DNA from 2 places in the Novosphingobium sp. NPDC080210 genome. Region 2 is predicted to be linked to the other one. Evidence: riboswitches for the same ligand, from Rfam matches in the RefSeq annotation. Region 2 holds a riboswitch; the other holds the start of a gene.
What was found. Region 2 has a riboswitch for cobalamin ahead of ACQKOE_RS14420 (TonB-dependent receptor). Riboswitches for the same ligand answer to the same signal wherever they lie in the genome.

Region 1 (21,655 bases), on a different contig from region 2:
AGGGCCAGGCCGCGCAAATCTGGGCGATCCGCGACGATATCAAGACGCTGTCGCTCCGTACCCTGCCTGCGGTTACCTTTGATGTCAGCCTGCCCATCGTGGCGATGGACGGCTATGTCAAAGCGCTGGAAGCCAGCGCGCGCGAGGCTTTTGGCGAGACGATGAAGCTGGTGGTCTTCGGCCATATCGGCGATGGCAACCTGCACATCATCCTGGGCGCACAGCCGTTCACGCCGGAAACGCGGCACCGGATCGAGGAACTGGTCTATACCGCCCTGGTCCCGCATCGCGGCTCGATCAGCGCCGAACACGGCATTGGCCTGGAAAAGCGCGACTGGCTGCAAATCACCCGCTCGCCCGAAGAGATCGCGCTGATGCGCAGTCTCAAGACCGCGATGGACCCGAAGAACATTCTGAACCCCGGCAAGGTACTGGCATAGGAGAGCCCCTGATGAGCGCGATGATCTTCGAAATTTCCGACCACATTGCGACCATCACGCTCAACCGGCCGGAACGGATGAACACGATCTCGTCCGCCATGCTGGATGAATTGACCCGCACGCTGGTTTCCGTGAACGAAAACCCCGATGTGCGGGTGGTGATCCTGACCGGAACGGGCCGCGCGTTCTGCGCCGGGCTCGACCTCAACGAAGCCTCCAGCGGCGAAGGCATCGGCGGCAAGGATCGCCGCCCGCCCGAAACCATCGACCTGCGCAACACGCCGCCCACCGTGCTGTTCGCGATGGACAAGCCGGTGATCTGCGCGCTCAATGGCTCAGCTGCGGGCTATGGCATGGACCTGGCGCTGGGCTGCGACATCCGCATCATGGCCGACAATGCCAAGCTGGCGGCGGCCTTCGTGAAGCGCGGGGTGGTGCCCGAAAGCGGCGGCACCTGGTTCCTGCCGCGGATGCTAGGCTGGGCCAAGGCGGCGGAAATCATCTTCACCGGCCGCACTTTGAACGCCGCAGACTGCCTGGCCGAGCGGCTGGTCAACAAGGTCGTTCCCGCCGATAGCGTGGCCGCCGAAGCCCGCGCCATGGCCCTGGAAATCGCCGCCAACGCCCCGATGGCCGTCCGCGCGTCCAAGCGCCTGATGCGCATGGGCCTGGACGAAACCTTCGATACCCACGTTCAGCACGTCTACCTGCAATTGTTGCCGTTGTTTGCCAGCGAGGATTTCGCCGAGGGCGTGAAGTCGTTCCTGGAAAAGCGTCCGGCGGCGTTTACGGGGCGATAGGTTCAGATACTTCCGGCTGCGCCAATAGCCCCTCCGTCAGCGCTTCGCGCTGCCACCTCCCCATGGCCTGCGGCCACAGGGAGAATTGCTTCGAACCTCCCCGTTGCGCAGCAATGGGGAGGGGGACCGCTTTGCGCAGCAAAGTGGTGGAGGGGCTGCTTAGCTATCGCCTTTGCACAAACGGATCAGCGCATCGGCGACTTCAGCCGGTGACGCCAGCACGTTGCGCGCGGCGATACGCACCACCTTGTAACCTTGTGCTTCCAGCCATGTTGTCCGCTGGCCATCGCGTTCCGGCCGATCACCCATGTCATGGGCGATCCCGTCTATCTCGAAGCAGGTCTTCGCTGATGGGCAGTAGAAATCCACTACGAAACGACCAATCGGATGTTGCTGGCGGAACTTCAGGTCTGATTGCCTGAGCTCTCGCCACAACAGCACCTCTGGCAACGAGCGCTCCTTGCGCAGGGTTCTGGCTTTCAGGACGGTTGCTCTGGTCGTCTGTCGCGCCATTTGCCCCTCCGTCAGCGCTATGCGCTGCCACCTCCCCATGGCTTGCCGCCACAGGGAGGGTTTACCGAATTACAATAACACCCCGCGCCCCACGTCGCGCGCGTTGATGGCGCCGGACAGGCCCAGGGCCGTGCGCATGTCCTGTTTGACCAGGCCGAGATAGCGGGACAGAGCTGCTTCTCCGCCTGCCGCCAGGGCCATGACCCAGGGCCGCCCGACCAGCGCTGCCTTGGCGCCCAGGGCCAGGGCGCGGACGAGGTCCTGGCCGCTGCGGATGCCGCCATCGACCAGCAGGGTCGTATCGCTGCCCACGGCATCGGCGATGCGGGGCAGCATGGTGGCGGTGGAGGCGACACCGTCCAGCTGGCGCCCGCCATGGTTGCTGACGATCATCCCGTCCGCGCCCACGGCCACGGCCTGCCGGGCGTCGTCCGTATCGAGAACGCCCTTGAGCACCAGGTTGCCCTTCCACACCTGCCGCAGCCACTCGATGTCCTTCCAGGTCACCGAAGCGTCGAACTGCGTGCCGGTCCAGTGCAGGTAATCGCGCGGGTTCTTTGACTGCTTCACGTACATGGCAATATTGCCGAAGCCGTGCGGTCCGCCTTTCAGGCCTACGTCCCAGGCCCAGCGCGGGTGGAGCAGCCAGTCGAGCGGGCCAGAGCGGAGCCGTCCCCACGGGCCAAGTCCGCCCGCCATGCCATTGCGGATGTCGCGGTAGCGCGTGCCAAGGACCGCAAGGTCGATGGTAAAGACCAGCGTCCGCACGCCCGAATTCCAGGCCCGGCCCAGGATTTCCTGCACGATGCCCCGGTCTTTCAGCATGTAGAGCTGGAACCAGGCGGGCCGGTCGCTCACCGCGCCGACTTCCTCCAGCGTGCAGATGCCCACGGTGGAGAGACAGAAGGGAATGCCCGCCTTGTCCGCCGCCCGCTTGGCCTGCACTTCGCCGCGCCGCGCGCTCATCCCGCCCATGCCGATCGGGGCCAGGACCAGCGGCAGGGCGAGCTGCTCGCCGAACAGGTCGACCGAACAGTCCATGCGCGAGGCATCGCGCAGCACCTTCTGCGTCAGCTGCACCGCCTCCCAGTCCGCCGTATTGCGCCGTAGGGTCACTTCCGCACCCGCGCCGCCGTCGATGTAGTCGAACAGGAAGCGCGGCAGCCGCTTTTCCGCTGCGCGCCGGAAATCGGCGAAGCTGGCGGGAAGAAGGTTGAGGGAATCGCCCATCGTTCAATCCTTGCTTAGGCGCTAATTGGCCCGCTCACCCTGAGCCTGTCGAAGGGTCGGTGCGGTTTCGGCAAACCGGCTTCGACAAGCTCAGCCTGAGCGGGTTTTTTTGGGGGCTATCACTGCCCTACAGCATCGCCTCGATCAGACGTGGGCCCTTGTGGGCCAGGGCTTCTCCCAGCGCCTTGCGGAAGCCTTCCGCCGTATCGACCCGCACCGCAGGCACGCCCATGCCTTCCGACATCTGCACCCAGTTCAGCCCCGGATTGCGCAGGTCCAGCATCGAGAGCGCCTTGGGACCGGGGTTCTGCACGCCGACCCGCATCAGTTCGATGTTGAGGATCGCGTAGGAGCCGTTGTTGAGGACGATGGTGGTTACATCCAGGTTCTCGCGCGCCATGGTCCACAGCGACTGGACGGTGTACATGCCCGAACCATCCGCTTGCAGGGCGATCACCTTGCGGTCCGGACAGGCGACCGCAGCGCCTACCGCCACGGGCAGGCCCTGGCCAATGGCACCGCCGGTCAGTTGCAGCCAGTCATGCTGTTTCGCCCCCGCGCACATCAGCATCGCAGCGCCGCCCTGGGTTGCCCCTTCGTCTGAAACGATGGCGTTTTCGGGGAGCAGTTCGGCCAGGATCGCGCCCAGGCTGGCGCTGTTCAGCTTGCCCGGTTCCGCCGGAAACTGGGTCGGTGCCTGAACCAGCGCAGGCTCTGCCGGAGCATCCAGCGCATCGGCCAGCGCGGTCAGCGCGTCCAGCGCATCCTCGCGCATCGAGGCAAGCCGGACCAGGCTGGCATCGGGCGGCGAGAGCCAGCTCGGCTTGCCCGGGTAGGCGAAGAAGGAAACCGGCGGCTCTGCCCCGCAGAACACGATGGTGCCAAAATCCTTCAGGAAGGCTTCGGCCTGTTCGCCGAAGTAGGGCAGCTTTTCCACCGCTACCCGGCCCGCGCCGCGCTGGTGGCGGGTGGCGAAGGTTTCGGCGACCAGACGGCAGCCGGTTGCAGCCGCGATCCGTCCGGCCTGATGCAGGGCATCCTCGCGCAGGGCCCGCCCGCCAAGGAACAGGCACTTCGCGCCGCCTTCCGCCTTCAGCGCATCTATGGCAGCAGCAATGGCTGCATGGGGCGCGCGCGGAGCAGCAGAAATCGCGGGCGCGGCGACCGGAGCGGAACCTTCGGTCCAGGCATGGTCGGCCGGCACGATTACGGTGGCGATCTTGCCGGGATAACCGCCCATCGCCACGCTGTAGGCTTCCGCCCCGGCCTGCGCCAGGTCGCGGTTCGATTTCGAGATGCGCACCCAGTCCGACATGGGCCGGGCCACGCCCGCCGCGTCCGAGGTCAGCGGCGCATCAAAGTGCAGGTGATAGGTGGCATGATCGCCAACCATGTTGATGATCGGGCTGCCCGCCTTCTTCGCGTTGTGCAGGTTGGCCAGGCCATTGCCAAGGCCGGGGCCGAGGTGAAGCAGGGTAATCGCGGGCTTGTCCGCCATGCGGCCATAGCCGTCCGCCGCGCCGGTCACGACCCCTTCGAACAGGCCCAGGATCGCGCGCATTCCATGCTGCCGGTCAACCGCCGCAACCAGTTGCATTTCCGAGGTTCCGGGGTTGGCGAAGCACACTTCGACCCCGCAGTTGTAGAGCGTTTCAATGAATGCTTCAGCACCGTTCATCTCGGTAAGTCCTCCCTTGAAACCTAGCGTAGCGCGGCCTTTTCCCGGCGCAACAGGATTGTGCGAAGGCCGGTCGGCGCTATGAGAAGCGCAAGCACGGAGGCTGAGTCGCGCAATGAATTATGATGTTGTTATCGTTGGAGCCGGTCAGGGCGGAGCCTATGCAGCGATTCAGCTGCGCCAGCTGGGCTTTGAAGGCACCATTGCGCTGGTCGGGCGCGAAAGCGAACCGCCCTACGAACGGCCCCCGCTGTCCAAGGAATACATGCTGGGCGACAAGGCGTGGGAGCGCCTGCTGATCCGTCCCGCCGATTTCTGGGAAGGGAAGGGGATCGACCTGGTCCTCAATGCCGAAGTCGTCTCGGTCCAGCCCGCCGACAAGACCGTGACTCTGCAGGATGGCCGGACCATCGGTTATGGCGATCTGGTCTGGGCGACGGGCGGCGATCCGCGCCGTCTGACCTGTCCGGGCGCAGACCTTCCGGGTGTTTACGGCGTGCGCAACCGCGCCGATGCCGATGCGATCCTGGCCGATCTCCCCAATGTGGAGCGCGCGGTGATCGTCGGCGGGGGCTACATCGGCCTGGAAGCTGCCGCCGTGCTGCGCAAGCTGGGCAAGGAAGTGACTCTGCTGGAAGTGCTGCCGCGCGTTCTGGCGCGCGTCGCCGGGGAAGAGCTGTCCGCCTTCTATCAGGCCGAACACCGCGCCCACGGCGTTGACCTGCGCACCGAAACCGGGCTGGAGGCAATCGAAGGCACCGACCGCGTCACCGGCGTGCGCCTGGCCGATGGTTCGGTGGTGGAATGCCAGCTGGTGATCGTCGGCATCGGTATCATCCCCGCTGTCGGTCCGCTGCTGAGCGCTGGAGCGGCTGGCGGCAACGGCGTGGACGTGGACCAGTTCTGCCGCACCAGCCTGCCGAACGTCTATGCCATTGGCGACTGCGCGGCGCATTCCAACCGCTTTGCCGATGGTGCGGTGATCCGCCTGGAAAGCGTCCAGAACGCCAACGACATGGCGAGCTGCGTGGCCAAGGCGATCACCGGCGACGCGCAGCCCTATGCCGCAACGCCGTGGTTCTGGTCGAACCAGTATGACCTGAAGCTGCAGACCGTCGGCCTGTCCGGCGGGCACGACCAAGCCGTCCTGCGCGGCGACCCGGCCAGCCGCAGCTTCTCGGTCCTCTATCTCAAGAACGGCAAGCTGATCGCCAGCGACTCCGTCAACGCGATCAAGGATTACGTCCAGGCCCGCAAACTGGTGGAAGAAGGCGCGGTGATTGCGCCCGACGACCTGGCCGACGCCAGCCGTCCGCTGAAGGAACTGGACCGGATTTCCTGATTTCAGCCCTGCGTTTCAGAGTGGTTTACGCGTCCTCGCGCTTGTAAGCGGGAAGGTGGATGCCGAAGCGGATGGCCGAGGCACGGAGGGCGAAGCCTGCGGCTCCGGCCAGGGTCCAGACCAGTTCGCGCGGGGCGTCGATCATCATGCCTGCCGCGCAGAGGGCGGAGGACAGCGCGGCGGCGGTGACGTAAAGCTCCGGGCGCATCAGGATTGACGGGCGGCCCGCCAGCACGTCGCGGATCACGCCGCCAACGCAGCCGGTGATGATGCCCATGGTCACCGCGGGAACGGGAGTCACGCCATAGGCCAGGGCCTTGGCCGTGCCGAGTACGGCATAGCCGGCCAGACCCGCGGCGTCGGCATATTCCAGGAATTGACCCTCCCACCAACGGCGCGGCGTGAACCAGGCGACCAGGGCGACGCCCAGGCAGACTGCGGCGACCCAGGGATCGCGCACCCAGAATACCGGGGCGCCGATCAACAGGTCGCGCACCGATCCGCCGCCGACCCCGGTGGCAAGGGCAAAGAAGCCCATAGTCACGAAGGTCTGGCGCAGCCGCGCGGCAAGCAGCGCTCCGGACAGGGCAAAGACGGCAATTCCAGCAATGTCGAGAATAGCGGGGATTTGTGGGATGTCGGGGTTCATGCGCCGATCCTCCGCTTGCGTCGCCGGAACAGCAGCACCGTGCCGAGCAGGCTGGACACGATTCCCACCGTCGCGAAAATCCACAGCAGGGCATGGCTGGTATTCTCGCGCCCCATCGGGTCCATGATGTGCAGGCCCCACATCAGGTCGTAGAACCGCCAGTATTCCGTCCGCAGGGCCACGACTTCGCCCGTATCGGCATCGATATAGACATGGGTGCCGTCGGCGAAGGTGGCCCGCCATGACGGGCGCGGGCGGCGCAGATCAAGCGGAGAGGCTTCCGCGCTGAACCGCTGCATCGAAACAAGCGCGGCGGAACCGGCAAAGGCAGCTTGGGACAGCTCGCGCGCTTCGGCCTCGCTCACGCCGGGCAGGGGCGTGCCGTCCTGGGCATAGCGGCTCTGGTTGCCCTGGCTGTCGGTGGCGATCCAGACCGGCGCGCCGTTCTCTTCGATAAGGGTCAGACGTTTGACCGGGACCGCCAGGCGCGGGGCGGTCAGCATGTCCGTCTGAAGCAGGCCCGGCCCGCGCCGCAGGTTTTCGCCGCGCACTTCGTCGATCGGGCGCAGGGTCATTACCAGCCCGCTGATCGTCCAGAGCAGCAACGGCAGTGCCGCCAGCCAGCCCAGCCAGATGTGCCACCTGGCAAATCGGTGCATGGCGGTGAAGCGGGCCATGCCTGCGGGCTTAATCCTCGATGTGCTCGCGCAGCTTGTCCAGCAGGACCTGGATGCGCGTTGCTGCTTCGGAGAAGGTGACGATGTCTTCGCGGTTGTTGTTCATCCGCGCTTCCTTGGCCGCTTCGGCATAGCCTTCGAGGTCCACTTCCAGCGCATCGACCAGCATTTCGATCTCGTCGGTGCTGAAAGTCAGGGTGACATCGGCCATTTGGGGTATCCTTAAAAAATCGCGTCATCCCGGCGCAGGCCGGGACCCAGACCTCAATAAACGAAAGTCATCGCAATGCGACGGGCTTTCTTGGCTGCTGGGTCCGGCCTGCGCCGGGATGACGAAGCTGTACGTTTGATATCAGATGTGGATCGGCTTGCCGACAACCGCCATGGCCGCTTCCTTGACCGCTTCGGAATGGGTCGGGTGGGCATGGCAGGTATAGGCGATGTCTTCCGACGTAGCGCCGAATTCCATCGCCAGGGCAGCCTCGGCGATCATCGTTCCGGCGACGGTGGCGATGCACCACACGCCCAGGACCTTGTCGGTCTTGGCATCGGCGATGACCTTCACGAAACCGTCCGGCTCGTGGTTGGTCTTGGCGCGGCTGTTGGCCATCATCGGGAACTTGCCGACCTTGATCTCGCCCTGTTCCTTCGCCTGCTCTTCGGTCAGGCCAACCCCGGCGAATTCCGGCGTGGTATAGACCACGCCCGGGATCACCGCATGGTTGACGATGCCGACGCCGGTGGCGATGTATTCGGCCACGGCAATGCCCTCGTCCTCGGCCTTGTGGGCCAGCATCGGGCCGGGGATCACGTCGCCGATGGCGCGGACGCCATCGACCGAGGTGCGGAAATCATGCCCGGTTTCGATCTGGCCGCGCGCGTTCAGTTCCAGCCCGATCGCCTCGATGTTCAGGCCCGCCACGTTGGGGCGGCGGCCGATGGCCACCAGCACGCAATCGGCTTCCAGCGTTTCGCTGTCCCCGCCCTTGGCCGGTTCCAGGGTGAGGGTGGCCTTCTTGCCCTTGACCACCGCGCCGGTCACCTTGGTGCCCAGCTTCAGCTCCATGCCCTGCTTCTTGAAGATCTTGCCGGCTTCCTTGCGGATGTCGCCATCCATGCCAGGCAGCAGCTGATCGAGGAACTCGACCACGGTGACCTTGGCACCCAGGCGGCGCCAGACCGAGCCCATTTCCAGGCCGATCACGCCGCCGCCGATCACCACCAGGTGTTCGGGCACGCGGTCCAGCGCGAGCGCGCCGGTGCTGTCCACGATCACGCCCTGGTCGTTATCGACTTCCACGCCGGGCAGCGGGGTAACGCTGGAACCGGTGGCAATCACCACTTCCTTCGCCGTGTAGTCCTTGCCCGCAACGGTCACGGTATGGGCATCCTTGAACGCGCCATAGCCCTTGAGCCAATCGACCTTGTTCTTCTTGAACAGGTATTCAATGCCCTGGGTCAGGCCCTTGACCGCGTCGGCCTTGTCCGCTTGCAGCGCGGCGAGGTCCAGCTCTACCTTGCCCAGCTTTACGCCATAGCGGGAAAGGGTGCCATTGGCGGCTTCCTCGAACTTTTCCGATCCGTGCAGCAGCGCCTTGGACGGAATGCAGCCGACGTTGAGGCAGGTTCCGCCCAGCGTTTCGCGCGCTTCGACGCATGCGGTCTTGAGGCCAAGCTGCGCCGCGCGGATCGCGCCGACATAGCCGCCGGGACCAGCGCCGATGAAGATCACGTCATAATCGTATTCAGCCATATTGGCCTCCGTTGCGACAGGCTTCGACAAGCTCAGCCTGAGCGGACTTGGTATTCAAGGTTCGCATCCCGCAGCCCGCTCATCCTGAGCTTGTCGAAGGATGCTGTGCAAGAGCAACTTACAGATCGATCAGCAGACGGGTGGGATCCTCGATCGCTTCCTTGATGATCTTCAGCGCGGTCACGGCCTCGCGCCCGTCGATCAGGCGGTGGTCATAAGACAGGGCGAGATACATCATCGGGCGGATCACGATCTGGCCATCGCGCACGACCGGACGGTCTTCGATGCGGTGCAGACCCAGAACCGCGCTCTGCGGCGGGTTGATGATTGGGGTCGACATCAGGCCGCCGAAGATCCCGCCGTTGGAGATGGTGAAAGTGCCGCCCTGCATGTCGGCCATGGTCAGGGCGCCGTCCTTGGCGCGCTTGCCCAGGTCGCCGATGGCCTTTTCGATGTCGGCAAAGCCCATCTGGTCGACATTGCGGACGACCGGAACGACCAGGCCGTTCGGAGCCGACACGGCCACCGACAGGTCGACATAGGGGAAGTAGACGATTTCATCGCCCTGGATCTGCGCGTTGACGCCGGGGAATTCCTTCAGCGCCAGGCAGGCTGCCTTGGCAAAGAAGCTCATGAAGCCGAGCTTCACGCCGTGCTTCTTTTCGAACACGTCCTTGTAGCGGTTGCGCGCATCCATCACCGCCGACATGTCGCAGTCGTTGAAGGTGGTGAGCAGGGCAGCCGTTTCCTGCGCGCTCTTGAGGCGCTTGGCAATGGTCTGGCGCAGGCGCGTCATCTTGACGCGTTCCTCGCCGCGCTCGCCCGTTTCGGCCGGAGCCGCAGCGGCGGGGGCGGCAGTGGTGGCAGCCGGGGCCGAAGTCTTGGCAGCAGCAGCGGCCAGGACGTCTTCCTTGGTGATGCGGCCATCCTTGCCCGAACCCTTGATGCTGGCCGGGTCGATCCCGTGTTCCAGCACGGCGCGGCGCACGGCGGGTGACAGCGCGGCGGCGGCATCGGCGGCGGCAGAGCTGACGTTCTGCGGCGGGGCCGAGTTCGATGCGGGAGCGACCGGCGCTTCGGTCCGTTCGGCAACCGGCTGTGCGCCGGCTGCGGCAACGCCGTCCTCGATCGTGGCGATGACCGCGCCAACCGCGACGTTATCGCCGACCTGGGCGATGTACTGACCCATCACGCCAGCAACCGGCGAGGGAACCTCGACCGCGACCTTGTCGGTTTCCAGGCTGGCGATCGGTTCATCCAGCGCGACGGCTTCACCCGGCTTCTTCAGCCATTCGCCAATGGTGGCTTCGGCAACGGATTCGCCCAGCGTGGGGACTTTGACTTCGGTGGACATATTCTTGTTCCTCAAGCCTTTTTACGGCGACGGATTTCATCACGAACGGAAGTGCCAAGGGCGTGGCTGATCAGGGCGCCCTGTTCGCTGACATGGCGGCTGGCCAGGCCCGTCGCGGGCGAAGCGCTGGCGACGCGGCCGGCATAGCGCGGACGGGTGACCTTGCACTTGGCGGCGATCAGGGCTTCCTCGATCAAGGGCTCGACGAAGAACCACGAACCGTTGTTCTTCGGCTCTTCCTGGCACCAGACGACCTCTTCCAGGTTCGGCATCTTCGAGAAGCGCAGCGCCAGTGGCTCACCCGGGAAGGGATAGAGCTGTTCCAGGCGGATGATCTGCACGTCCTTCAGTTCGGCGGCGTCGCGGGCCTCCATCAGGTCATAGGCGACCTTGCCCGAACACAGCACGACCCGGCGCGTATCCTTGTCCGCCGCGCCGTTGCGGTCCGACAGGATGCGCTTGAAGTGCGCTTCGCCGATGAACTCGCTCGCCTCGCTCTTGGCCATGGGATGGCGCAGCAGCGACTTGGGCGTCATGATGATCAGCGGCTTGCGGAACGGACGGTGCATTTGTCGGCGCAACACGTGGAAGTAGTTGGCCGGGCTGGTGATGTTGCACACCTGCATGTTGTCCTGCGCGCAAAGCTGGAGATAGCGCTCCAGCCGGGCGGAGGAGTGTTCCGGACCCTGGCCTTCGTACCCGTGCGGCAGCAGCATCACCAGGCCATTGGCGCGCAGCCACTTGGCTTCGGATGCGGCAATGTATTGGTCGATCACGATCTGCGCGCCATTGGCGAAGTCGCCGAACTGCGCTTCCCACAGCACCAGCGTCTTGGGATCGGCGCTGGCATAGCCGTATTCGAAGCCAAGCACGCCATATTCGCTGAGCGGGCTGTCGTGCACTTCGAACTTGCCGTGGGGCACGGTCGTGAGCGGAATGTACTTGTGCTCGTCGGTCTGGTCGACCCACACGGCGTGGCGCTGGCTGAAGGTGCCGCGGCCCGAATCCTGACCCGACAGGCGCACGTTGAAGCCTTCGGACAGGAGTGAACCATAGGCGAGGGCCTCGCCGGTCGCCCAGTCGAACCCGGCCCCGCTGGCGAACATCTCGCGCTTGGCATCCAGCACGCGGGCCAGGGTCTTGTGGATCTGGATCGAATCCGGAACCGTGGTCAGGGTGCGGCCCAGGCTGTCGAACAGCTTTTGCTCGATCCCGGTGGGGATATTGCGGCGCGCGGTTTCCGGATCGGCCGGAGCGTGCAGGCCGGTCCAGCGTCCGGCGAACCAGTCCGCCTGGTTGGCCTTGTAGCTTTTCGCCGCTTCGAATTCCTGTTCCAGCGTGGCGACGAAGTGCGTTTCCACTTCACCGGCATAGCTGGTGTCGATCACACCTTCCTTGGCCAGGCGGTCGGCATAGAGCTTCGACACGCCCGGATGCTGGCGGATTTTCTGGTACATCAGCGGCTGGGTAAAGCCCGGCTCGTCGCCTTCGTTGTGGCCGAAGCGGCGATAGCACCACATGTCTACCACGATGTCGCGGCCAAAGGTCTGGCGATAGTCGATCGCCAGCTTGCACGCGAAGGTCACCGCTTCCGGATCGTCGCCGTTGACGTGCAGGATCGGCGCCTGGACGCCCTTGGCCACGTCGGACGGATAGGGTGATCCGCGGCTGAACTGCGGGCTGGTGGTAAAGCCGATCTGGTTGTTGATGATGAAGTGGATGCAGCCGCCGGTGTTGTAGCCGCGCACCCCGGAAAAGCCGAAGCATTCCCACACGATGCCCTGGCCGGCAAAGGCCGCGTCGCCGTGGATCAGGACCGGCAGGACCTGCTTGTGCTTGCCTTCGCCCAGATCGTCACGGAACGCCTGGTTGGCGCGGGTCTTGCCCAGCACGATCGGATCGACCGTTTCCAGGTGCGACGGGTTCGGCACCAGGCTCATGTGCACCTTGATCCCGTCGAATTCACGGTCGGTGCTGGTGCCCAGGTGGTACTTCACGTCGCCCGAACCGCCCACGTCTTCCGGATTGGCCGTGCCGCCCGAAAATTCGTGGAAGATCACGCGGTAGGGCTTGGCCATCACGTTGGCGAGCACGTTCAAGCGGCCGCGGTGGGCCATGCCGTAAACGATTTCGCGCACGCCGCGCTGGCCGCCGTACTTGATCACGGCTTCCAGTGCTGGAATCATCGATTCGCCGCCGTCCAGGCCAAAGCGCTTGGTGCCGACGTACTTCTTGCCGAGGAACTTTTCGTACTGCTCGCCCCGGATCACGGCCTGAAGGATCGCCTTCTTGCCATTGGGGGTAAAGTCGATCGACTTGTCGCCGCCTTCGATCCGTTCCTGGATGAAGCGGCGTTCTTCCACATCGTTGATGTGCATGTATTCGTAGCCGACCTTGCCGCAGTAATTGCGTTTCAGCACGTCGACCAGTTCGCGGATCGTGGCCCATTCCAGGCCCAGGGTGCCGCCCAGATAGACCTTGCGGTCCAGCGCCGCGCCCGAAAAGCCGTGATAAGCCGGGTCCAGGTCGGCCGGCAGGTTCTGGTGCGAGATGCCCAGCGGGTCGAGATTGGCGCCCAGGTGGCCGCGCACGCGGTAAGTGCGCACCAGCATCATGGCGCGGATCGAATCCGCTGCCGCTTCCTCCACCGCGCGGGCATCCATCGGCGCGCCGGCCTTGGCCGCGGCCTTCTTGATCGCGACCTGCATCTGGGTCGGGTCAAGCGCCTGGGTCAGGTCGTCGCTGGCCGTGCGCCAGTCGGGCCGTGCCCAGCTGGGGCCGGGTTGCGGATCGTCGGGGAGGAAATCGTGGCTCTCGTTGCCCATTTCAGGCAGCCCTTTCGCTACACATTCTTCGGGGGCTGAGCGCTCCCGGGGAGGAAAGCGCGATTGCCCGCATCAGGGTTGCCCCCAGCCGAAGCCGGGGGCAGGGGATTGTACTCAGACGCGTTCCTTGAGCACTTCGGCCAAGGTTTCACCCAGCAGGCTGGGCGAGGGACTGACGCGGATCCCGGCTTCTTCCATTGCCGCGATCTTGTCTTCCGCACCGCCCTGGCCGCCCGAGACGATTGCCCCGGCGTGGCCCATGCGGCGGCCCGGAGGCGCCGTGCGGCCGGCGATGAAGCCAACCATCGGCTTCTTGCGACCGCGCTTGGCTTCGTCCTTGAGGAACTGGGCGGCTTCTTCTTCGGCGCTGCCGCCGATTTCACCGATCATGATGATCGACTTGGTTTCATCGTCGGCCAGGAACAGTTCCAGCACGTCGATGAAATTGGTGCCGTTGACCGGGTCGCCGCCGATGCCGACAGCCGTGGTCTGACCCAGGCCGATGTTGGTGGTCTGGAACACGGCTTCATAGGTCAGGGTGCCCGAACGCGACACGACGCCGACGCTGCCCTTCTTGAAGATCGAACCCGGCATGATGCCGATCTTGCACTCGTTCGGGGTTAGGACGCCGGGGCAGTTCGGGCCGATCAGGCGGCTCTTGCTGCCTTGCAGGGCGCGCTTGACGCGAACCATGTCGAGCACCGGAATGCCTTCGGTGATGCAGACGATCAGTTCGATCTGGGCGTCGATGGCTTCCAGGATGGCGTCAGCCGCACCCGGAGGCGGAACGTAGATGCACGAAGCAGTCGCGCCAGTGGCGGCCTTGGCTTCGGCAACGGTGTCGAACTGGGGCAGGCCGATGTGGTCGGTGCCGCCCTTGCCCGGGGTGACGCCGGCCACCATCTGGGTGCCATAGTCCAGCGCCTGCTGGGTGTGGAAGGTGCCGGTGGCACCGGTCATCCCTTGCGTGATGACCTTGGTGTTCTTGTTGATCAGGATCGACATATCAAATCTCCCGGGGAATGGGTTCAGGCCAGGCTCGGCTCGATGCCCTTGCAGGCGACCAGCAGTTCCTTGACCGCGTCAACCGAGACCTGGAAGTTCTGCTTGGCTTCGGCGTCGAGGTTGATTTCGATGACTTCTTCCGCGCCGTTCGCGCCGATCACCACCGGCACGCCGACATAGAGGCCGTCGAGGCCGTACTTGCCGTCAACATGGACCGCGCAGGGCAGGATGCGCTTCTGGTCGCCCAGATAGGCTTCGGCCATGGCGATGGCGCTGGTAGCCGGGGCGTAATAGGCCGAACCGGTCTTGAGCAGGCCGACGATCTCGCCGCCGCCCGAACGGGTGCGGGCCACGATTTCGTCCAGGCGTTCCTTGCTCGACTTGCCCATCTTGACCAGGTCCGTGACGGGAATGCCGCTGACGGTCGAGTATTCGAGGACCGGAACCATGGTGTCGCCGTGGCCGCCCAGCACGAAGGCGTTCACGTCCTTCACCGAAACGCCGAATTCCCAGGCGAGGAAAGTGGCGAAGCGGGCCGAGTCCAGCACGCCGGCCATGCCGACCACCTTGTTGTGGGGCAGGCCGGAGAATTCGCGCAGCGCCCAGACCATCGCGTCGAGCGGGTTGGTGATGCAGATCACGAAAGCGTCGGGCGCATACTTCTTCAGGCCTTCGCCGACCGACTTCATCACGCCCAGGTTGATGCCCAGCAGGTCGTCGCGGCTCATGCCCGGCTTGCGCGGCACGCCGGCGGTGACGATCACCACGTCGGCGCCGGCGATGTCGGCGTAATCGTTGGTGCCCTTGATATTGGCGTCAAAGCCTTCGATCGGGCCGCACTGCGCCAGGTCCAGCGCCTTGCCCTGGGGCATGCCTTCGGCAATGTCGAACAGGACGATGTCGCCCAGTTCCTTCTTGGCAGCGAGGTGTGCAAGGGTGCCGCCGATCATGCCGGCGCCGATGAGCGCAATCTTCTTGCGAGCCATAGTGCGAATTCGTCCTTCCCTGATTGCGGGATCGCGGCTGGCACACGAACGACCTATCCCATCCCGCAGGGTGCAGGCGTCCGGCTAATGGGACTCGCCCTAGGCCCCCCATCTGGCGATTGCAAGGCGATAAAAGGTCGTACGACCAACTATTTTGTGATAATAGTTCGCAATTGCAAGAAGCTCTTAAGGCGCAGTTGCCGTAGCGTAGGTTTCCCGCCTTATCTGTCTGTTGGGTTGAGGTGCAGGCCCTCGCGGGGTTCCGTCCTGCTGGCTTCAAGCACGAGGTCCGTACTCTGGACTGCGCTTACCCGCCTAGCCGCGCCGCGCCAGGTTCAGCGCCAGGGCCGCGCCCATGCGGTGATCGAGCGCGCGGCAGATTTCTTGCCAATGGAGCGCGGCCTGACGGTCGCCCCGGTAATGCGCGGCGCGGGCGCGGTGGCGCGCGTCGGTTGCGGCGCTGAGGCCCATGCGGGCGAAATGCTCCAGCGCGGCGCGCAGCGTGGCGGCGTGGAATTCGCCTTCCGCCGTGTCGTTCGCCACCGTCATGCGGGCAAGGAGACTGCGCCCCCGGACCAAGGGCGTGGTGGCGGAGCGGGCGGCGGCAAAGCGGAAGGACATCGCGGCAATTCTCTAAGCGGGGGGACTTGGGCAGGCCTTTTAGCAACCGCCGCCTAAGCCTTCGTATGGGTCCATGGTTGCCAGGCGTTTACCATACCCGGCGGCCCGGTAATTTGATCCAGGTCGTTGCGCAGCGACATCTATCGGCTTAAGGGTCGCCTCACATCACGGGTTGCCCGGGAAACCGGGCCTAAGAGGGAAGGGGGTTCAAATCCCCCGCTGCCCCCGCAACTGTGACTGGGGAGCGATGCGTCCCACATGCCACTGGCGTCCTTGGCAACAAGGCACCGGGAAGGCGGACGCAAAGCATCGATCCGGGAGCCAGGAGACCTGCCCATGATGGTCGTTCCGCAGCCGGGCGGGGTGTACCGGGATGCAGCGTTGACCTGGGCCATCTGGCGCGGGTGCTCCGCCATGAACGGCGTTCGTTCATTGGTGGAGTTATTGTAATGAAAAGCTTGAAATATCTGTGTCTGGCCAGTGCTGCATCGCTGGCTGCCCCCGCCTGTGCGCAAGAGGCAGAGGCCCAGCCTGAGGCGGGCGACACGGCAGAAATCGTGGTGGTTGCCACCGGCTTTGCCCAGCCGCGCGACACGACCGGCCAGGCGATCACCATCGTGACGGCGGCAGACCTTGAGCGGCAGCAGGCGGTCAACCTGACCGACGCTCTGCGGACCCTGCCCGGGGCCAGCATTGCCCAGCGCGGTCCGGTCGGCGGGCAGACCAGCCTGTTCCTGCGCGGCGGCAACAGTTCGCAGACCCTGGTCCTGATCGACGGGGTGCGGATCAACGATCCTTCCAGCCCCAATGCGGCGGTCGACTTTGGCAGCCTGCTGGCGGGCAATGCGCAGCGGATCGAAGTGCTGCGCGGGCCGAACTCGGTGGTCTGGGGCAGCCAGGCCATGGGCGGCGTGGTCAATATCGAAACCGCCCTTCCGACCAGCGACCTGGAAGCGCGCGGCGCGCTGGAATATGGCTTTGCCGATACGGTCCTGGGCCGCGCCAACCTGTCGGGCGGCAGCGGACCCGTGCAGGCCAGCCTGGGCGGGACCTTCTACCGGACCGACGGGATTTCCGCCCTGGCCGGAGGCACCGAAAAGGACGGCAGCCGCACCTGGGCGCTCAATGGCCGGATCAAGGCCGAGCTGGTGCCGGACGTCTCGATTGACCTGCGCGGCTATTACAATGACAGCCGGGTCGATTTCGATTCCGCCTACAGCGGCGGGGCGGAATCGCTGGCTGTCGCCAACAACCGCCAGTTCGCGGGCTATGCGGGGCTGAACTTCGCCCTGGCCCAGGGCAAGTGGCAGAACCGCCTAGCCTACACCCGCACCGACATTCGCCGCCGGGGCACCGATCCGGTGGTCTATAGCTATAACAATTACGTCGTAAGCGGTACGATCGACCGGTTCGAATACCGCAGTTCCTATGACCTGGCCGCCTTGGCCACGCTGGGTTTCGGGCTGGAGCACGAAAGCACGGCTTCGAGCACCTCCTATGAGGGCGATCCGGCGCAATTGCAGGATACGGACGTGACCGGCGGCTATGTCCAGCTCAGCCTGCGCCCGGTTCAGGGCGTGACCCTGTCCGGCGGGGTGCGGCATGACGATTACAGCACCTATGGCGGGCATACCACGTTTGGCGGCAACCTGGCCTGGTCGCTGAACGGCGGGGCGACCGTCCTGCGTGCGACCTATGCCGAGGGCTTCCGGGCCCCGACCCTGACCGAGGGCCAGCCGCCCTATGGCAATACCGAACTGAAGCCCGAAACGGCCCGCAATGTCGACCTGGGGATTGAACAGTCCCTGCTGGACAACCGGGTGCGGCTGGGGCTGACCTGGTTCAACCGCCGCTCCACGGACCTGATCGTCTACTCCTTCAGCGCAGGCCGTTCCGAAAATATCGGGCGAGTCGATGCCGAAGGGCTGGAATTCGCAATGCGGATCGAGCCGACCGACCGGCTGCGGGTAGAGGCCAATTACACCCTGACCGATGCGTTCAACCGCTCTGGCAGCTTCACTGGCAAGCGGCTGCAATTGCGCCCGCAGCACAGCGGCAGCTTTTCGGTCGACTGGGCCACGCCGCTGGGCCTGAACCTTGGCGCGACCGCGCTGCTGATCGGGGACAGCTTTGACGATCAGGCCAACCTGGTTCCGCTGGACGGCTATGCCCTTGTCACCCTGCGGGCATCCTTGCCCATCGGCGACAAGCTGGAGCTATACGGGCGGGTCGAGAACCTGACCGATGCGCAGTACGAAACCGTGGCCGGCTATGGCACCTATGGCCGCGCGGCCTATGCCGGGGTTCGCGTGAAGTGGTAAGACGGCTGGCCCCGCTCCTGCTGCTGGCCGTGGCAGCCTGCACTGTCGCTCCGGCGCGCGAAGCGGGGCCGCCGACCCAGCGGCCCACCGTGGTCAGCCTGAACCCTTGCACCGACGCGATCCTGGCCGAAGTGGCCGATCCGCAGCAGATCCTGGCCATTTCCAGCTATAGCCATGATGCCGAAGCCAGTTCGATGGACCTGGCCACGGCGCGGCGGTTCAAGGCCGTTTCCGGCTCAGTCGAGGAAGTGCTGGCACTGCGGCCCGACCTGGTGGTGGGCAGTACGTTCACGCCGCTCGCCTCGGTCCAGGCCATGGCGCGGCTGGGCTTGCGGTTCGAGCCATTCGGCATGGCGGCAACCGTGGCCGAGAGCGAGGCGCAGGTCCGTCAACTCGCCGCCCTGGCCGGCCATCCCGAGCGCGGCGAGCGGCTGGTCCGGCGGATCGAGGCAGCGCTTGCCGCGAACCGCTCCACCGGCGGCGCAGCGATTCCGGCGCTGGTCTGGCAATCGGGCGGGATCGTTCCGGGTGACGGGACCTTGATTGCCGACCTGCTGCGCCGCACCGGCTTTGCCAATGCGGCTGCCGCGCGCGGCCTGGGCCAGGCGGACGTCCTGCCGCTGGAGCAAGTCCTGGCCGATCCCCCGCGCCTGATCTTTGCCGCCAGTCATGCGGCAGGGAACGAGGATCGGATGCTCGCCCATCCCGCCCTGGCAGGCCTGAAGCAGACGCGGCGCGAAACGCTTGATCCGGCGCTGCTGTGGTGCGGCGGCCCCACCATTATCCGTGCGGCGGAGCGGCTAGGGGAGGTGCGGCGCTCGTTCGCGGCTTCGACAAGCTCAGCCGGAGCGGGTGGAGAAAAGGCATTGCTGCCACAAACCCCGCTCAGCCTGAGCCTGTCGAAGGCGGCCGCCCGCACGGAGCGTCCGAAGTGAGCCGCCTCAACGCCATGCTGCTCGGCGCCTTGCTGGTAGCCGTGCCGCTGTCGCTTCTGGCCGGAAGAGTCTGGCTCGACCCGTTCTCCGATCTTCCCGCCAATGCATTGGTAATATTCGCGGACCTGCGCCTGCCGCGCGCGATCCTGGCCGTGACGCTGGGGGCGGGGCTAGGTGCGGCGGGTGCGGCGATGCAGGGCTATCTGCGCAATCCGCTGGCCGACCCGGGCCTGTTCGGGATTGCCCCCGGCGCGGCGCTGGGCGCGGTCCTGACCTTCTGGACCGGCTGGGCGGCGACCGCCTGGGCCTTGCCCGCCTTTGCCCTGGTCGGAGCCGGAGCGGCCATGGCACTACTGGGCTTGATCGCGGGGCGAACCGGGTCGGTCATGCTGTTCACCCTGGCCGGTATGATGATCGCCAGCCTGGCGGGAGCGCTGATGAGCCTGGCGATCAGCCTGGCCCCCACGCCCTTTGCGATGAGCGAGATCGTCACCTGGCTGATGGGCGCGCTGGCCGACCGGTCGTGGCGCGAAGTGATGTTCGCTGTCCCGCTGACCCTGGCCGGGATCGGCTTTCTGATGCTGGCGGGCAAGTCGCTGGATGCCCTATCGCTGGGCGAGGCGGCAGCGCGGTCGCTGGGCGTCGATCCGGGGCGCTTGCAATGGCTGATGATCGCGGGCGTTGGCCTGACGGTCGGCGCCGGGGTCGCCGCCGCCGGAATCATCGGCTTTGTCGGCCTGATCGTCCCGCACTTGCTACGCCGCTATACTGACCGCCGCCCCTCCAGCCTGATCCTGCCTTCCGCCCTGGCCGGGGCGCTGCTGCTGCTGCTGGCCGACAGCCTGTGCCGGGTGCTGCCGCTGGCCAGCGAATTGCGGCTGGGCATTGCCTTGTCGCTGCTGGGCGCGCCGTTCTTCCTCGCGCTGTTGCTGCGAATGCGGAAGGGACTGGCATGATGCTCGCCGCGCAAGACCTCATGCTGGATCGCCGGTTGAACGGTGTTTCCGTGGCCCTGCAAGCCGGGCAAGTCACCGCGATCTGCGGCCCGAATGGCGCTGGGAAATCCAGCTTGCTGGCCTGCTTGGCCGGACTGCTGACCCCGCAAGCGGGCGCGGTCAACCTGGAGGGGGCCGCGCTGTCATCGCTTGCCCCGCGCGAACGGGCGCGGGTGCTTGGCTATCTGCCGCAACAGGGCGAGGTGGCTTGGGACCTTTCCGTCTACACGCTGGTTTCGCTGGGCCGCCTGCCGTGGAATGCAGGAGCTGCGGCGGACCGCGCTGCGGTGGACGCCGCGTTGGCCGTGCTCGATCTGGAGGGACTGCGCCAGCGCCCACTTTCCAGCCTTTCCGGGGGCGAGCAGGCGCGCGTTTTGTTGGCCCGGGTGCTGGCAGGAGAGCCGCGCTGGATTCTGGCCGACGAACCGCTCGCCAACCTCGATCTCGCCCACCAGCTTGGCCTGCTTGGCCAGTTCAGAGCCCTTGCCGCGCAGGGCGTAGGGGTTTGCCTTGTCCTCCACGATCTCGCGCAAGCGATGAACCATGCGGACCGCGTGATCGTGCTGGATAGTGGCATGGTGGCCGCAGACGGTCCGCCGCACGAAGCGCTGACCGAAGCACTGATCGAACAGGTGTGGAAAGTGCCCGTGCGCTGGCTGGGCGAACCGGGGCAGCGCGCTCTGGTCGCCGGTTAGTCCTGCCAGTCCCCGACCGTCCCCATCCATAGCGCGGTCCCCGCAATCGCGGCGGTTTCCCCGCGCAGGATACGGGGGCCGAGCGTGATGGCGTGGGCTTGCGGCAGCGCGCGGATCGCGGCGCGCTCCGCCTCGTCAAAGCCGCCTTCCGGGCCGGTCAGGATCGCGGCGGGACCGCGATGGGCCGCGAACTGCGCGGCCGTACTGTCTCCACCGTTTTCGTCCGCGAAGAACAGGTGCCGTGCCGCGTCCCACTCTTTCAGCAAGACATCCAGCTTGACCGGAGCGGCTATGCTGGGGAGCGCCGTGCGGGCGCATTGCTCTGCCGCTTCGACCAGGACCGCGCGGGCGCGTTCCAGGTTGAGCTTGTCCGCCACGCAGCGGCGGGTCAGCACGGGCTGGATGTGGCGCACGCCCAGTTCGCAGGCCTTTTCCAGCACCAGGTCGAACCGGTCCTTTTTCAGCAGGGCGGCGCAAAGGGTGAAGTCCGGCACCTGCTCGCGCGAACGTAGCAAGGCCTCGCACGTGACAACGACATCGCGCTTGCCCGCCTCGGTCACGCGGGCGGCCCATTCGCCGGTTACGTCGTCGCACAGGATCACGACGTCGCCCGGCGCGACGCGCATCACCCGCGCCAGGTAATGCGCCTGCGGTCCGTCCAGCGCGACGACCGCATCTTGCGACAGCGCAGTTTCAACAAACAGGCGCGGGGCGCTTTTCGGGGGCCAGGCGGGAGTTGCGGGCATGGCCGCTCCATAGCCGCGGACGGACCGATTGGCACCCCTTTCCGGCAGGATCAGTTCACGACCACGCCATAGGTAACGGTGAACGAGGGC
Region 2 (10,475 bases):
AGGAAGCCCAAAGCAGCGATCTCGAAAACGGTGGATCTGATCGAGAGATCATTGTTTCCGCGACCCGCACGCCGACGCCCATTACCGCGATCCCGAACACCGTACGTGTGATTGATCGCGCCGGTCTCGATACCCAGCTCGCAGTAAGCCCCAGCCTGTTGGACAGTCTGGCCTTTTCCATTCCAAGCCTCGCCCCCGCTCGCCAGAAGATGACGAGCACGGGCGAATCCTTGCGCGGTCGCACCCCGCTTTACCTGGTCGATGGTATTCCGCAGTCCACGCCGCTGCGTGATGGCAAGCGAAGCGGCTTCACGGTCGACCCGGCCTTTGTTGATCGCGTGGAGGTCATCTACGGTGCCAACGCCATTCAGGGCGTCGGCGCGACGGGCGGCGTGATCAATTACGTTACGGTCGAGGCGCCAAAAAATGGCGATTGGCTCAATCGGATCACTGCCGAAGTGTCCACGGATGATTTCGAAGACAACGGGTTTCATTATCGTGCGTCCGCGCTGACGGGCCAGCGCTTCGGTGCGTTCGATTTCATCGCGGGCGCGGCCTACGAGAAGCACGATCTATTTTACGACGGGAGCGACCGCGCGGTCGGCATCGACACGACCCAGGGTGAGCTGATGGACAGCAAAAGCTGGAGCCTGTTCGGCAAGCTCGGTTTTGAACCGGCGCCGGGACAGCGGCTAGAAGCCAGCGCAAACTACTTCAAGGCTGAAGGCGACGGTGACTATCGCACGGTCCTGGGCAACATTGCGGCCGGAATTCCGGCTACTTCGGAAAAAGGCACACCTGACGGCGACCCGACCTTCAACGAGGCGGTAAATCTGGCACTCACCTACACGAACGACTCGCTGCTCAGTGGGAAACTCACGCTCCAGGGCTTCTACTACGATTTTTATGCGCTCTACGGGGGTGACAGGTTTCCCTCGTTCCAGGATTCAAACATTGCGCCCGTTGGCACATTGTTTGATCAATCCGCGCTCAGTTCGGAGAAATACGGCGCAAAGCTGACATGGGCGAAGCAGGACGCCATCTGGAAAGGCCTCCAGATCGTTGCCGGAGCAGACTATCTACGCGACAAAAGCTTCCAGGAACTGGCCCAGACCGGTCGCCTGTGGGTGCCGAAACTCATCTACAAGGGCTGGGCGCCGTTTGTGCAGATCGAGCAGAAGCTCGCAGCTGATGTGGTGCGATTGTCCGGTGGTGCCCGCTGGGAGCATGCCACGCTCGACGTTCCGGACTTCACGACTATTGCCAGTGCCAATCGAACCTTCGTTAAAGGTGGGAGCCCGCAATTCGACAAACTACTTCTGAATGGCGGCGCGGTCGTGGAGCCACTGAAGGGATTCACGGTCTTCGGCTCCTACGCTCAGGGCTTCACCATGCCGGACGCCGGGCTGATCCTGCGGGCAGTCAACACGCCTGGCCGGACCGTTGAGGAACTGGTCGATCTCAAACCGGTGATCGCGAACAAATTCGAACTTGGAACTGGCTGGCGGCGCGGCGGTCTCGATCTCACCGCAAGCTATTTCTGGTCGAACTCCGATCTTGGCTCGCGCATCCAGGTGATCGGCGGTGCCGGGGTTGTGCAGCGTGAGCGGACCGAGATCCAGGGCTTCGAGGTCGCCGCAAACTATCGCTTTCCAACCCGACACCGCGTCGGCGTCGCGCTCGCGGTGCTGGAAGGGCGCTATGACAGCAACGCGGACGGCAAGGTGGACCGCGATCTCGATGGCCGCAATATCGCTCCGAACCGCCTCAACGCCTTTGTCGAAGGCCCGATCAGCGAACGGCTTAGCGGACGGGTCCAGGTGTCGCATCTGTTCGACCGTGAGTTCGACGGCGGGCTGCCCCAGTTCAATTTTGACGGATACACACTTGTCGATGCGTCGGTGAGCTACGACGCCAAGCAGGCTGGACGGTTTACGTTGGCCGTCAGCAACCTGTTTGACGAGCAATACATCACGTATTTCTCGCAGACGGCGACCTTCGTTACGAACAAGGACTTTGTTTCAGGGCGCGGCCGTGCCTTCACCCTGCGCTGGCAGGCCTCGTTCTGATCGTCGGGCGCAGATTGACAGATGCGCACGATTGAATTGCTGCACCGCTGGGGCGGAGGCCTGCTCGGGCTGATCCTGGCGGTGCTCGGCCTGACGGGGGCAATCCTTGTCTATAAGGAGACCTGGATTGCGCTGCCGCACGTCGACGATGCGAGAGTGGTAGATCCTGCCGCCCTCGGGCAACTCACGGCACGCCTGCTGAAAGACGCAAGCGGCGGCGAGAGCCTGATCTATGCCAACGATCGTTTCGGCCTGGTCCAGTTTCGCTCGGGCAATGGCGGATTCTACGCGGCGCAAAGCGGTGAAATCGTCGAGCGCTGGTCCAGTCAGTGGGAAAGGCCGGAGTTGTGGCTGTTCGATCTGCACCATTATCTTTTGGCAGGCGAGACCGGGAAATTTCTGGCCGGAATAGCTGGTTTGGCGGCAATTGTATTCGTGGTCACGGGAGTGATCCTGTGGTGGCGAACCCGCCGGACCTTCCGCCTGCGACTTTGGCCGAAACGCCTGAGCCAGCCTGCAGTTCGCATGCATCACCGCGATCTCGGCATCGTGACGGCTCCGATCCTGTTTCTGGCCGCGCTCACAGGGGTCATGCTGATCTTTCGGCCTGTTGCACACGTCGTTCTTGCACCGATGGGATCGACGGCAACCCTGGATGAAGAACTCCAATCCCCAGTTTTCAAGAGCGCACCCTTGGCATCCCATCCTGACTGGCCCGCGATCGTCGAGCGCGCTCATCGCACATTCCCAGACGCAGCCATCCGTATCGTCGCACTGCCGCGAAAAGCCGGTGAGCCGATCACAGTTCGGATGAAGCGGGGCGAGGAGTGGTTGCCCAACGGCAGGACAATGGTGTGGTTCGACGCCGGAAGCGGCCTCATCCTCGGATCCCGAGACGCCGGGGCCCTTTCGCCGGTCACTCAGGCTTTTAACGCGATCTATCCGTTGCACGCAGCCAAAGTGGGCGGCTTTGCTTACCGGTTCCTGTTGTGCATCGCGGGGATTGCCATGGCCATGCTTGGCTCCCTGGCGGTCTGGAGCTTCTGGATGCCGCGGCGATCCTGAACATCTGCCGTTTGACCATCAGGGTAGATGGCCCACCGCGGGCACTCTGGACAGTACGGACAGCCATGACAAACACGGCCCCCCGAAGGGAGCCGTGCATGACTATCCCACGTTGAAGCTGCTCTTCACTAAGACCGGTTTATTCCGTAGCTGCCTCGTCCTGCTGTCGGGCGACCTGTTTGATCTGACCTTCACCCATGGCCGAGACCACGGCATTTCCGCTGCCGGTGAAATTCGCGGCTGGAAGGATCGCCTTCTCGCCATCGACCTTGACCAGCAGCGAGCGCACTTCCCCGCGTCCATCGGTAATCACCTCGCGGACCTTCCCGATCTTTTCGCCATCCGGCGTCAGGACGGGCATCCCCTTGCTGACTGAAAAGGCGCCATTGGCCGACGAGGCGAGGGTGCCTGCGAGCGCCAGCGAATTTGCGCCCTGCGATCCTGCCGCACTGCCCGCGCCGTTTGCGGAGCCAGCCGCCGATCCGGCAGCTGAACCAGTAAGGCCGACGGTGCCGCCAATCAGCGTCCCGGCAGTGGAAGCACCGCCGCCAGCTGCACTGCTCGCGGACCCGGCTGCACTCTGAGCGGTCGAACGCACCGCATCGGTGCCGATCAACTGCGCATCGGCATTGCCCGATGCCGAACCGGAGCCATTGGCTGAACCATCGGCGCCGATCATTCGCGTCGGGGTGGAGACAGTCTGCGCCAGGCTTCCCGTGAGCGAGCCGTCAGCATTGCCGTCTGCATGAACCTTACCGTTCTTGCGATCGACCGACTTGTTGGCGGTGGCGCTGCCGGAACCGCGCAGGGTCCCGCTGGTCGCGCTATTGACGCTCCCCATCGGGTCTACCGAGCCGATACCGCCAATCGTACCACCCAGGGTTCCGCTGACATTGCCCCCAAGGCCGCCGCCAAGCCCGCCAAGGATCTGGGCCTGGGCTGCCGGAGCGGCAAGAACGAGCATGGCTGTCGAAGCTGCCAGGAAGATACGCATCACAATTTCCTTTCGTCGATTTCGTGAAAACGCCGCCGTGGCGCTTCCTGAAAATGACAACGGATGCGGTTTCGGGTTTAATCCATCCCGGCACGGAAAATCTTCAGGGGCAGGTTCATCGGGTCCTACGGCAGATCACGCAGAGCAGTCCGCGGCCATAGATCTCATCGGGTCCGCGCTTGCCGAGGTCGATCGCCTCGCGGTCCAGCCGCGCGGCAACAGGGCCACCAAGGACCAGGGCCGCGCGCGAGGCAACGAAAGGCACCGCGAACGACGTGCCGCGCACCCTCACCCAGCGCCCCGCAGCATTGGCCCCGAGCATATCCGCGCCCGGCGCGGCATAATCAAGATGCAGAGCACACCCGGCCTCGATCATCGCGCGGTTGCGGCCATCAACCCCGGTGACCGCGATAACTCCGGGATAGGACGCCGGATAGGCGGCGGGGGCCGCTGGCCCATCATTGCCTACCGGCGCGACGATCACCGCACCGCGCCGCTGGGCTGCGGTTATAGCCCGCGCAAGGACCGGATTGGCCGGGCCGACCAGGCTCATCGAAACGACACGGATATCGCGTCCGATGAGCCAGTCGAGCGCACGGGCGATGGCCAGCGAATTGCCGCCTGCCGGATCGTTGCCATAGACATCGGCCACCAGAACCCGCCGCACGCCCGCATGGGCCAGCAGCGATGCAACGGCGGCGCCATGGTCGCTCACCATTGGAGCGCCCCGGGCAAAGCCGCGCGTCTCGGCCACTGTGGCGCTGCGGCCTGCACCGCCATCAATGATGCCCACTGGGGTCTCGATCGGAGGCATGGAAGCCGGGCTTGCCTTGCCGGGCCTGGCCGCAGGCGATACCGCGCCGCCCTGGAAATTGAGCGTGTCTGCGGAAATGGTCACGCCGGGGAGCAGTCCTGCGAGCCTGTCCTGCGCGCGTGCCAGCTTCATGCTGGACGGGATCCGGAAGCGCACGACCCTCATGCCAAGTTCGGCCAACACCTCGGTCGACAACACCGTAAACCCGGCTATACGCGCCTTTTCGAGCGCATCGGCATCCGGATCGAGCAACAGCAGCTCATCCTTCCGGGCGAGATCGCCAGCACTGTCGCGTTCCATGCTATCGGGATTGCGGCGCAGCAACCGGGCGAGACGCTCAACCCGAGCATCAGCCAAAGACCGCGCCGAGGCGCTGATATTGTGCAATGTCGGGGCAACCGCGCCAATCGTCCGGTCAACAGTCTGCAGGGTCTCGTCCACTGTTCCCACCACGGGCGGCAGGCCAAGCTGCGCCGGCGCCGGGACAGCGCCTACAGCCAGGATCAGGGCGAAAAGAGCGGACCGTTTCAATTTCACTCCTTTGTGCAATAATTGCATCGGCAGGGATTAAACGGATGAACTCGTCCGTTCCATCCATAGGAAAGGCACAGACCCTGGCAGACCCCTTCGCAGACGGTATCCTTGCACTCTTGCCGCGACTGCGCCGGTTCGCCGCCGGGTTGGCGCGCGGGTCCGGCGAAGCTGACGACCTGTGCCAGATTACAATCGAGCGCGCCCTGCGCAACCGCGACAAGTGGCAGGCAGGAACACGGCTCGACAGCTGGATGTACCGGATGATGCGCAATATCTGGATTGATGAGGTTCGCGCCGGCAACCGCCGGAGCGAAACCTTCGTGGACGAGGAAGCCGGCCTGACCGTCGGCGCCTCGGGCGGGCAGGAGGAACGCGCGGCGCTGGGCGATGTGGACCGCGCGCTGGCGCTTTTGCCCGATGAACAGCGCGAGGCGGTGCTACTCGTGATGGTCGAGGGCTGGTCCTACAAGGAAGCGGCCGAAATCGCTGGCTGTCCGGTCGGCACGCTCAATTCGCGGCTAGTTCGTGGGCGCGATGCGCTTCTGGTCCTGCTGGGAGAAACGGCATGATCCCGACACCGGAACAGATCGCCGCCTATGCCGATGGCCAGCTTGACGATGTCGAGCGGGCGGACGTCGAAGCAGCGATTGCCGCCGACCCCGCGCTGGCCCGCCAAGTGGCCGCGCATCGCGCCTTGCGCCAGAAGCTCGACGCGCATTTCGCGCCGATCGGACAGGCCCCCGTGCCGGACCATCTCGCGGCACTGTTCAGGCCCCAGCCGGCAGCAGTGATCGATCTCGATGCCAAGCGGGCGCAACGCCGCACCCTTCCGCGCTGGACCTGGTTTGCTGGACCGGCCCTTGCGGCATCGCTGGCTCTCGTCGTCACCTTGACGACGCACAATGACCCACTGCCGGGCTATGCGGACGAGCAACTGGCAAGCGCGCTCGACAGCCAGCTCGTGGCCGAGCGACCAGCGGACGCTCCGACAAGGGTCCTGCTGAGCTTCCGCGATGCAGCGGGGTCATACTGCCGCGCTTTTGCCAGCCATTCGGGCACCGGAATTGCCTGCCGCGACAAAACCGGCTGGAAATTGCGCGCTGGCGCTGTAGGCGCGCCGCGAAGCGAGAGCGAATATCGTCAGGCCGGCAGCGAAGCCGAGATCATGCAGGCTGCACAGAACCTCGCGGTGGGCTCTGCGCTTGATGACGAGGCCGAGCGGGCGGCCCGCAATGATGGATGGCGCCCGACCAGATAACATGGTCGCGGCGACATGACGTCTGCAGCCCTATGGCTTCAATTGGAGCTGTAGCCCCGTAATCCTTCTGTCGTCAGGTGGCGTCAGCGGCTAGGGCGTTTTCCGTTCGAGCTGACGCGAATGGCAAGCGACGATCAAACGCCGCGTGGACTTGGTCGCATTTTCCAATCCAGAATGATCCCAAAATGCCCTAAACCCGACATTAACCCCACCGTGTCACAGTGCTCAGGTAAAAGCTTGTTATACGAGAAGGCGTCGCCAGCCTACTAAGCCTGACGGTCGACATTGTAATGATTGAAAATCAGAATTTTCGTCCTGCAGTGGCCATCGGGCCGCTTGGAGAGCCACTGACGCTGGATTCCCTGCCGCCGGCCGATACACGGCGCTGGGTCGTCCGGCGCAAGGCCGAAGTGGTCGCGGCCGTCAACGGCGGCTTGCTAACCGTCGATGAGGCCTGCGAACATTATAATCTCACCCTTGAAGAGTTTGCCGCTTGGCAGCGCGCCGTCGACCGCTCGGGCATGCCCGGACTTCGCATCACGAGGCTGCAATACTACCGCGAACTATAAGAGCGTCAGCAAAAATATTGACTGGCAATAGCGACCCCCGACTTGATCAAGTTGGCAGAGGCTGTCACCTCAGCGCATACACTACAACGAAGCACGATCGCATAGCGCCATCGGGAACAAACCGCCGATGTCACTCATATGCTGGCGTCAGCGGCACATGTCCCGCTCGGATGCCGGGACGCTGGACAAATTGCCCGCAACAGAGGCAGCTCATTAAGGCTCAACTCCGCCGCGCGAGAAAGGCAAAAGGGGCGCAATCATTCGCCAATCCGCGTCGCGATTTAGCGCAAGCGCTGTGATAGGGTGGTGCCACATGCACCGCTTTTGAGGATTTACCCGTCCTAGCTACAACAGAAAAAGTGCGGCCAGCGTCAGTTGCTTTTTATCGTGAACCCGATAAGTTCGCGACTGCCCAATGGAGCAATTCATGGGCAATGATCGCGCCGGTGCCTCGAAAGGGGCTTAATCGGGAATGCAGTGCGGGAGGTTGTCTCCCAAATCTGCGGCTGTCCCTGCAACTGTAAGCGGATAGTGCGATACACTTCGCCTCCTTGAAGAGGCAGCCACTGGGCCGGACGCTAAATCCTGCGAGGTCTGGGAAGGCGTGTATCAAACAATGACCCGCAAGCCAGGAGACCTGCCGGCGCTCGGTCGCTCTTGCCTGGTCCAGGGGATGGCTAAGGCACGGTGAACTCCGTCTGAGCGACGAACGAGCGGCTGGGGCCGTATTGGAACGCATGCTGCGCCATTGGCGTTGGGCCGGCGCGCGTCCCGACCGTTCGTGAACGGCAAGCCCCCGCCCGTCGCAAGACGCCGGAGACTTTGTTGTGATCAGAACCGTTCTTTCCAAATGCGCGTTCGCCGCGCTTCTCGTAGCCACCCTTGCCCATGCCGAAACCGCCGATGCAACGGCGAATACCGATGCGCGCGAGGAACGCTCCGCCAGCGATATTGTCGTTTTCGGTCATAGCGAAGTGACGATCGGCACGGCCCATGCAGCCAGCGAAGGCAGCGTGACCGGTGCCGACCTGCTGGCGCGGCCCCGCTTGCGTGTGGCCGAATTCCTCGAAGCGGTTCCGGGCATGGTCGCAGCCCAGCATTCGGGCAGCGGCAAGGCAAACCAGTATTTCCTGCGCGGTTTCAATCTCGATCACGGGTCCGATTTCACCACTTATATCGATGGCGTGCAGATGAACTTTCGCACGCACGGCCACGGGCAGGGCTATCTGGATCTTAACGGGCTGATTCCGGAGATCGTGGCGCGGGAGGATTTCCGCAAAGGCCCCTATCGCGCGGATGGCGGCGATCTCGCCCTGGCTGGCGCTGCCTATATGGGCACTGTGGACCGTTACGACCGGCCCTGGGCCTTGCTTGAGGGCGGAAGCTTTGGCTGGAGACGACTGGCCGCCGGTGGAACGCACAGCGCGCCCGGCGGCGGCGACTTGACGCTTGCCGGCCAGATCCGCACCTATGACGGCCCCTGGCAGGAGCCTGAACGGCTGCGCCATTACGCCGGCTTTGCCAAATACCGCGCGCCGGCAGCGGCAGGCGCCATCGAAGCATCGCTCCACGCCTACCGCGCGACCTGGCATCCGACCGAGCAAATTCCCGAGCGCATCGTCGGCACGGCCCTGTGCGCCGATGCGTTCTGTTCTCCCGAACCTTCGGCGCGGGGCGAAACCTTGCGCCTGATCGGCAATATCCTGGTCAAGCAGCCGACATGGCACGCCAATGCCTATGCCCAGTTCTACGACTGGAGCATGTTCTCCAATCCGACCTACGCCAATCCGGATGGCACCAGCGCGCAGATCCGGCAATTCGACCGTCGCTGGGTGACCGGGCTGACCGCGAAGAAGCAATGGGACATGGGGCCCGCCCTGACCGGATCGGTCGGGATGGAGCACCGCTATGACGCCATCGGCAATGTGGGCGTCGATCACACGAGCAACCGGGCCTTTCTCGCCTCGCTGGGGCATTACCGCGTCAAGGAACTGTCCCTTGCGCTTTACGGCGAGGCTATCTGGAAGCCTGTGCCCGGCCTGCGCATGACGGCCGGCCTGCGGGGCGATTATTACGCCTATTTCGTGCGCGCGCGCGATGCCGTCGCGGGCGCGCTAGGCCAGGGCAAGGGGTCAGCCACCCTTCTTTCGCCCAAGGCATCGATTTCCTATGAAATCAGGCCGCACCTGGAAGTCTACGCCAATTTGGGGCGCGGCTTTCATTCGAACGATGTCCGGGGCGCGGTCAATGTCGATACGCCGGTCCCCGTGCTCGTGCGCGGCACCGGCAAGGAACTGGGCGCGCGCATGCAAAGGGCCGGCGCGACCCTGACGGCCACCTATTGGTGGCTGGATGTCGACAGCGAACTGCGCTTCATCGGGGATTCCAACGCGGTCGAGCCATCAGGGGCCAGCAAGCGCCACGGTTATGAAGTGGTCGTCTCGTGGCAACCGCTCCCATGGCTCGTTCTGGATGGGAGCTACACCGCCAGCCATGCGCGCTATGACAATGGCGATCGCATCCCCAATGCCTTTGAAAGCGCGGCTTCTGCGGGCGCATCGCTGGTTAGCGGGCCCTGGTCGACCAGCCTTCGGCTGCGCCATCTCGGGCCATCGCCCCTGGTCGAGGACAACAGCGTCAGGGACCGGGGCAGCACGATCGCCAATGGCAGGGCCGCATGGAAAGGCCAGCGGATCGAGATCTACGCAGAAGTGCTCAACCTCTTCGACAGCCGGGACAAGGACATCGCCTATTTCTACGAATCCTACATCCCGGCCCACGACCTGGCCGGCCCTGTCGAAGGACGGCTGAGCCGCGTGGTGGAACCCCGCACCACGCGAATAGGGGCCAAGGTGACCTTCTAGCCGCAAGCCGCCCGCACCGCGCGACACCGGATTTGTCGCCCCCGCTCTCCTGCCGTCCCTTTCGTTACAGAGAAAATCATGCCTCTTCTCGCACGCATTTCATCCTTGTCGCTGCGCCGTCGGATCGGCCTGCTCTTCACGGCCCTGATCGCGGCGAACATCGCCGTCTGGATCTGGGCGTTCAGCCTGTTCCACGCACAACCCCTGATGCTGGGCACCGCCGTGCTCGCCTGGGGCCTTGGGCTTCGCCACGCGGTCGATGCCGATCATATCGCGGCCATAGACAATGTGACCCGCAAGCTTATGCA

Region 1: it holds a riboswitch for cobalamin, as region 2 does, so the genes downstream of both, ACQKOE_RS05200 (TonB-dependent receptor plug domain-containing protein) here and ACQKOE_RS14420 (TonB-dependent receptor) in region 2, are expected to answer to the same signal.

Annotation. Positions count from the first base shown of each region.
Region 1 is NZ_JBNNWL010000001.1:1,073,175-1,094,829, reverse strand. It holds gene ACQKOE_RS05275 (FAD-binding oxidoreductase) at 1-440, shown strand, start outside; gene ACQKOE_RS05270 (enoyl-CoA hydratase/isomerase family protein) at 452-1,240, shown strand; gene ACQKOE_RS05265 (endonuclease domain-containing protein) at 1,400-1,753, opposite strand; gene ACQKOE_RS05260 (L-lactate dehydrogenase) at 1,823-2,983, opposite strand; gene ACQKOE_RS05255 (acetolactate synthase large subunit) at 3,111-4,661, opposite strand; gene ACQKOE_RS05250 (NAD(P)/FAD-dependent oxidoreductase) at 4,777-6,003, shown strand; gene ACQKOE_RS05245 (trimeric intracellular cation channel family protein) at 6,029-6,652, opposite strand; gene ACQKOE_RS05240 (PepSY domain-containing protein) at 6,649-7,329, opposite strand; gene ACQKOE_RS05235 (hypothetical protein) at 7,340-7,540, opposite strand; gene lpdA (dihydrolipoyl dehydrogenase) at 7,682-9,082, opposite strand; gene odhB (2-oxoglutarate dehydrogenase complex dihydrolipoyllysine-residue succinyltransferase) at 9,201-10,436, opposite strand; gene ACQKOE_RS05220 (2-oxoglutarate dehydrogenase E1 component) at 10,448-13,261, opposite strand; gene sucD (succinate--CoA ligase subunit alpha) at 13,376-14,266, opposite strand; gene mdh (malate dehydrogenase) at 14,290-15,252, opposite strand; gene ACQKOE_RS05205 (hypothetical protein) at 15,568-15,873, opposite strand; cobalamin riboswitch at 16,026-16,225, shown strand; gene ACQKOE_RS05200 (TonB-dependent receptor plug domain-containing protein) at 16,323-18,194, shown strand; gene ACQKOE_RS05195 (ABC transporter substrate-binding protein) at 18,188-19,129, shown strand; gene ACQKOE_RS05190 (FecCD family ABC transporter permease) at 19,144-20,085, shown strand; gene ACQKOE_RS05185 (ABC transporter ATP-binding protein) at 20,082-20,819, shown strand; gene ACQKOE_RS05180 (16S rRNA (uracil(1498)-N(3))-methyltransferase) at 20,816-21,565, opposite strand; gene ACQKOE_RS05175 (hypothetical protein) at 21,616-21,655, opposite strand, start outside.
Region 2 is NZ_JBNNWL010000006.1:30,627-41,101, reverse strand. It holds gene ACQKOE_RS14455 (TonB-dependent receptor) at 1-2,069, shown strand, start outside; gene ACQKOE_RS14450 (PepSY-associated TM helix domain-containing protein) at 2,091-3,134, shown strand; gene ACQKOE_RS14445 (PRC-barrel domain-containing protein) at 3,274-4,128, opposite strand; gene ACQKOE_RS14440 (S8 family serine peptidase) at 4,244-5,479, opposite strand; gene ACQKOE_RS14435 (RNA polymerase sigma factor) at 5,518-6,045, shown strand; gene ACQKOE_RS14430 (anti-sigma factor) at 6,042-6,734, shown strand; gene ACQKOE_RS14425 (DUF1153 domain-containing protein) at 7,025-7,303, shown strand; cobalamin riboswitch at 7,731-7,962, shown strand; gene ACQKOE_RS14420 (TonB-dependent receptor) at 8,131-10,167, shown strand; gene ACQKOE_RS14415 (HoxN/HupN/NixA family nickel/cobalt transporter) at 10,246-10,475, shown strand, end outside.